2 regions of the Thalassospira sp. MBR-102 genome follow, and region 2 is predicted to be linked to the other one. Evidence: riboswitches for the same ligand, from Rfam matches in the RefSeq annotation. Region 2 holds a riboswitch; the other holds the start of a gene.
What was found. Region 2 has a riboswitch for cobalamin ahead of ABIE64_RS01610 (CbtB domain-containing protein). Riboswitches for the same ligand answer to the same signal wherever they lie in the genome.
Positions count from the first base shown of each region.

Region 1 (3,208 bases), on a different contig from region 2:
AAACGGCGTCGATCAGCCGGGCTGGCGGGTGACCGGGGTTAATCTGCGTTACTGATAAAAGGGGACTGGGCAGTACCCATCTGCCGATACCCTGTGGGGCTTGAATGAAATGCCACACAGGGTATCAGTTTTCAGGCGGATTTCCGTTGATCGTTTTCCTGCGCATCGACAAGCGCATATTCCGACAAAAAGCGATCTACCATATCGGCAGAGACATCGTATCTGCCACAGATTGACGCGACATCGTCGAGATAGGCTTCGTAGTAAGGAATAGGCCGGCTGCGCGATTTGCCGCGAAGCTCGTTGATTTCCGTAAAGTCGGATGCAAATTCCGGTGCTTCAATAACCTGAATGATCGTGTCGTCGATGATGGCGGCGGGTTTGCCTTTGTATTTCTTACCACAGGCTGAAAGCATTTTGCTGGCGGTCGGGATGGATATCCCAGGCTGGCCCAGAAGCAGTGACATTTGATCTTCGTCGAAATCGTCATTTTCGAACAATTCCACGAGTTTCGTCAGGTCACGGACCAGAAGCGAAAGCGCATTTACGCGGATGCCACGCGCATGCGACCAAATGATGGTCGCGACAACACCACAGGTCGGGCGGCTGGCATAAATGTTTCGAACATCACGACGCGCCAATGATATTTCACCATTTACAGCATGATGTTGCAGGAATTCGGGAAAGGATTGATCATTATAGCTCAATCTATCCAGCAGCCCGCGCCACATGTCTTCGCGTGATACGGTTTGCCAGGTTGTTGATTTCAGATTCCGAATTCGTTGAATTTGTTCATGAATTGCCATTTGATCAGCAAATTTCCAATTAACCCCAAGAAGTTTTTCCGAAACCGTTTGCGGTTTCGGCATCCGGACTTTGTTTGTTTTGTAATGTCCGGCGGTCACGCGGGCGGCTTTTGTCGGCTCTGATCCAACGTGACAAAATTATGTTCTCCTAAAGAATAACCGCCGACAAGCAGTCAATTCTTACAAATACTGACCTTATGGTTAGGTCGGAGTTTGGGCTTTGGTCGTGGGGGTAAAGCTGCTAGGTTCGGCGCTGCCGTTTGGTGATGGGAAACCGGTGTGATGCCGGTGCTGCCCCCGCAACTGTAACGGGTTGGGTGATCCGGGTGATGTGATGTCACAAGCCACCGGTAATGTTGATTTGCAGACAACATGCCGGGAAGGCGGATTGCTTTCATGCCCGCAGCCAGGAAACCAGCCATCGGTATCCCTGTTCGTAAGGATATGGGGTAACGCAATCCGGCCTCGGTGGGAGGTCAAAGCGAAGGAAGGCGGCTATGACCCATAATATGGCTGATAACAGCCAGTTTGCCGGGATCCATCTGATCCTTGGCGGTGCCAGATCGGGCAAAAGCCGGTTTGCCGAAAACCGGATCAACCATGCAGGCGGCGGTATTTATATCGCGACCGGCCGGGCATGGGACGAGGAAATGGCAAATCGCATCGAACTTCACAAATCATCGCGCGGCGAGATATGGCAAACGATTGAGGAACCGCTTGATCTTTTCGGTGTCCTGTCTGCCTGCAATCGCGACGGCAGCAAACCGGTACTGGTCGATTGTCTGACGCTTTGGCTGACCAATCTGATGCTGGAAGATCGCGATATCGAGGCCGAGTTTGACCGGCTTTGCGACCTTTTGCCGGAGCTGGATATCCCAGTTCTTCTGGTTTCGAACGAGGTCGGTTTCGGGATTGTGCCGGAAAATGCCATGGCGCGCAGCTTTCGCGATCATGCCGGACGATTGCATCAACGGATTGCCGAGCTTGCCGATCAGGTGACGCTTGTGGTTGCGGGCATTCCGATGTCGGTTAAATAGATCAGAATTCATAGATTTAAGGGTAATTGAATATGGCACAGCTTGGAAAAATTCCGGCAACAGTGATCACCGGTTTTCTTGGTGCAGGCAAAACCACGATGATCCGCAATATGCTGGAAAATGCCGGGGGTAAGCGGATTGCGCTGATCATCAACGAATTTGGTGATCTGGGCGTGGACCGCGAAGTGATAAATGGTTGTGGCATTTCGGGATGTGCCGAGGACGACGTTGTCGAACTTGCAAACGGTTGCATCTGTTGCACGGTGGCCGATGATTTCCTGCCGACCATCAAGGGCCTGATTGATCGCGACACGCCGCCTGATCATATCGTTATCGAAACATCAGGGTTGGCACTGCCAAAACCGTTGGTCAAGGCGTTCAACTGGCCGGAAATCCGTTCACGGGTCACGGTAGATGGTGTGGTGGCTGTTCTGGACGGGGCGGCATTGCGCGACGGGTTGTTTGCCCATGATCATTATGCGGTTCAGGCCCAACGCGAGGCGGATGATAATCTTGATCATGAAAGCCCGCTTGAGGAACTGTTTGAAGAGCAGCTTCATTGCGCCGATATGGTGGTTCTGAACAAAACCGATTTGCTGAGCGCTGCCGAAGTTGCCAAGGTCGAGGCAGATATCCGGGCCGAGCTGAAACGCCCATCGGTCAAGATCATCGCGACCGCGCATTCGAAGGTCGAAAATGCTGTTTTGCTGGGACTTGGAGCGGCGGCCGAAGACGATCTTGATAGCCGCCCCTCACATCATGACGATGGTCACGAACATGACCACGACGATTTTGAAAGCTTTGTCGTGTCACTTGACGCGGTTGACGATGCGGCCGTGCTTGAAAAACGCCTGATTGATGTCGTGCGTCAGTTCGATGTCCTGCGGATCAAGGGTTTTCTCGATATTCCCGGCAAGCCGATGCGCCAGGTTGTTCAGGGCGTTGGTGAGAGGTTCCAGCGTTATTTCGACCGGCCGTGGGCCGAAACCGAAACGCGCCGGTCGGAACTGGTGGTGATCGGCCTGCATGGCTTGGATCGCGGTGCCATCGAAGCGGCAATCAAGGCATCGTGACGTTTTGAAATTGTAAGATCATCCGGTCGACAACGTTGTGCGGGCGGATGATCTTGAACCAGCACACGATAAAAGAAACGGACATTTCCGATGCATCTGCTTGCCGCCCAGCCTGGACTTGTTACCGATGGAAGCGAAGCCGTCGATCTGGGGCAAAGCCCGGGCGATGTCGTTATCCTGTCGGCAGCAGAGTCCGAGCTTGCCTGTCTGGCCGGGGCGCAGGCGCGATTGCATTCAGCATTTGGCGACGCGACACCGTCGCTGCGATTGGCAAGTCTATTGCAGCTGGGTC
Region 1 covers NZ_JBEPTC010000006.1:188,381-191,588, forward strand. Annotated here, with positions in the region: gene ABIE64_RS12695 (histidine phosphatase family protein) at 1-55, shown strand, start outside; gene ABIE64_RS12700 (hypothetical protein) at 132-707, opposite strand; cobalamin riboswitch at 1,020-1,243, shown strand; gene cobU (bifunctional adenosylcobinamide kinase/adenosylcobinamide-phosphate guanylyltransferase) at 1,304-1,843, shown strand; gene cobW (cobalamin biosynthesis protein CobW) at 1,876-2,916, shown strand; gene cobN (cobaltochelatase subunit CobN) at 3,007-3,208, shown strand, end outside.
Region 1: linked by a shared signal. The riboswitch ahead of cobU (bifunctional adenosylcobinamide kinase/adenosylcobinamide-phosphate guanylyltransferase) and the one ahead of ABIE64_RS01610 (CbtB domain-containing protein) in region 2 are both predicted to bind cobalamin.

Region 2 (3,208 bases):
GTCATTTGCAAAACCTGCCAACCAGCACCCGATGCTGATCCGGCCTCAAAGGTGGATTTTGTCGATGCGGATGGTTTTGCGCGGCAGTTAGGCACGGCACTTGATCAGGCGGAATTGCCCGAAACGTTTGAAATCACGCAGGTTGACTGCATGGGATCATGCAGCGACCCGACATCGGTTGCACTTCAGGGAACCGGGCGGGCAAGTTATCTTTTTGCCGGATTATCGGCACATCGTGATATTGACGATATCATTGCCACCTGCCGGGAATATCTGAACGCCCCGGATGGATGGATCGAAGACGCACGCGGCTGCGGACGTCTTCGATTTTGCCTTAAGGCCCGTATCCCGGCCCTGTGATTATGGTGCAACCGAAACAGTCATGGCCTGACGCAGCGGCTTATCGCCAACGGCAAGCTGGCTATGGTCATTAGCCGTAAGGGTCACGATAACCTCGTTATCACCCGCTGGAAGGTCTGCGATATGAAGCCACGGGCCATACAGGCGGGCGATCTTGGTGCCGTTAACATAGACATGAGCATGCCCCTCGCCCGGGATATGGGGACTGCTGGCATGTTCGGGGGCAAAACGGAAATTCTGGACCAAGAGATGCAGGTTCCAGCCACTGACCGGATCGGGCGCAATGGCAACATCAAGCCTTGGCGCATCAACGGCATCGGGCAGTGAAATGACGGCATCATGGCTGGCATGGGCACCGTTGACATTCATCGTGTCATGCGTATCACCATGGGCACTTTCCCCATGCGCGCGCGGATCGGAATGGTCATGACCATCAAGGGTGATGCCATTGCCCGCCGCCACCAGAAAGCCAATCCCGCCGCCAAAAACAAGCCCGATCCCGAAAAGAGCAAGTGAACGTGGCATTACGTTTATCCAGGCAAATCAATGAAAGAAAACAGGCGCGGAATATACCGCGCCTGATCAATGTGATTGCGTTTTACGCTTCCCGGTCGGCTTCACGCCGCCAGAAATGCCCGGCAAACAGCCCGGTCAACACCCAGGCCACCGCCCCGATACCAAAGGCACGCGCAGCAAACAGCGCGCCGAGTTCGGTCGGCACGGGACCGCTGAACTGATCGGGTTCCGGCGCACCGATAACATGGGGCGCCAGAAGCAGAACAACCGCCGCCCCCCACGCCAGCCAGTTCCGGCCAAAGGCGATCAGCCAAACCGCAAGTGCCGCGGTTGCCACCGTCGCAAACCACCAGATTTGCCGTTCATAGACATCGGCCGCAGCAACACCGGGCACCTCTGGCGCCAAGGTGAAGCCCGGTGCGAAATGCACGATGACAAACCCTGCAATGCCCCAGATGATGCCATTGCGCGCCGTCACCACATGACCACGATTTTCGGCAAAGGCCATGGCCGCGATCAGGATCAGTGCATAGCCGGTATAGACCAGCATGGTGAACAGGATGCTTAGCCCGTCACGCAGCGGATCAATCCCGCCGACATCCTGATGCGCGCTAACCGCGTCACCGCCGAAATGCACAAGGGCACCGGTTTCATACAGCTCCGCATGCAGCAAAACGGGCTGCACAAAATACAGCTGTAGCAGGGCCGCAATAAGCCCCGCTGCAGCACCAGCGAACAACGCGCTGGTTACTATGCGTGTGAACATGACTTAGTGGCAGGGAAAGCCGGTCGCGTGGCGCACATCGTGTGCCGCATCATGAAGCAGGTCCGCCTGAACGTGGCCGGTCACAAAGACAATCGCCATGCCGAAAACGGCACAGGCAAGGATCGGCAGAAGAACGGATTTTTTCGAAACGGCAAATGCCGCGGTCTGCGTGGTCATAGAAATCTCCTTTGCTGTCACACCCGACAGTCGGTTCGGGTCCATGCCTGGCAGGTCTCCTGGCTTGCGGGTCTTCATGCGTCGCCGACCTTCCCTGCTTTCGCAAGTGGTATGATGGCGGGCACTCGTCGCATACAGTCGCGGGGGCGGCTTTGGCTTTGACCGTCAAACAGACGGCTTTCCAAATTCCCTCTTCGTTTCCCAACCCCGAGCAGAGCGGGAAAAACCAAGCCATCCGTTTATGACGGTAATTTTGCGCAAGTGCAATGTGAAAACCACGCAGGCCGGGTGATCATTTGCCGAACATATTCGCCCGATTGTCGATATGCGACTGGAATGCCCGCAAAGATCAGTGCGGGGGTGGCTTAGTCGTGTGTGACGTGGGCAAAGACATCTCGAACAACACGGGAAATATGTTCGTCATCAATCTGATAGAAGATATGACGCCCGTTGCGCTCGGACGCCAGAATGCGCTGATCGCGCAACTGACGCAGATGATGGCTGGTAAGCGACTGCGACATGCCCGATGCCTCGGCCAGTTCACCAACGGTTTGCGGTTTTTCCATGCAGCGCAGAACAAGCTGCAACCGCCCGGCATCCCCCAAAAGCGCAAAGATTTTCGCCGCCGCCTCGATATCGGGCAGCGACAGGTTATGACCGGTGGCGCGCGACGCATCACGCGTTACGGCTTCCCCCTGTTCGGTGGAAAGGCCAAGACGTGCGGCGGTATCGCATTCATGACAACCGTCACCATCATTATTGGCGCTGACCACGACCGGGCGGGCCGGTGTGACTTCGACTTTACGGGATTTTGCTTTGCTTTGTGACATGCCCCTATTTTCCACGCCCTGCATCGCTTGGCAAGGGGACTTGATGTTTGCGTGCATGGAACTCCGCCACGCAGGGAACGTTACAGGTATGACACATCATCGAAAGTGCCCACCAGAACAAGGAGACACACCGATGCAAGAGCAAACAGCACTCGACATTTTTAATCTGCGCCAGTCCCACGACAGCTGGGAACGGAATGTTGCCGGTTACTGCGCGAAAAACGACATGCAGGTCGGAAATCTGCCCAAAGAGGTAACCGGCCCCTATAACGAGATGAATGAGGCATGGGAAAAGCTTAAGGCCGAAGGCGATGCCGCAAGCAACGCCACCGCAGAGCAGTTCCACAAGGCGACCGCAAATCTTGAAAAAGCATGGAACGATATGATTGGCAGGTAAATTGCCGGTTTTATGCCCTTTATAGAGAATGCCCCAAAATCGCCTTTTCATTGCAAATCGATGACATGATTACGCGCCAGATTGAAATTGTCTGGAAAAGCAAAAGGAGGCTCCCATGACAGCCCGTCCCCTTCCGGAGCACGCCAAGCTCCATCAGGAATT
Region 2 covers NZ_JBEPTC010000001.1:332,203-335,410, reverse strand. Annotated here, with positions in the region: gene ABIE64_RS01625 (DUF1636 family protein) at 1-360, shown strand, start outside; gene ABIE64_RS01620 (hypothetical protein) at 361-885, opposite strand; gene ABIE64_RS01615 (CbtA family protein) at 959-1,642, opposite strand; gene ABIE64_RS01610 (CbtB domain-containing protein) at 1,646-1,819, opposite strand; cobalamin riboswitch at 1,852-2,065, opposite strand; gene ABIE64_RS01605 (ArsR/SmtB family transcription factor) at 2,185-2,649, opposite strand; gene ABIE64_RS01600 (hypothetical protein) at 2,783-3,046, shown strand; gene ABIE64_RS01595 (hypothetical protein) at 3,162-3,208, shown strand, end outside.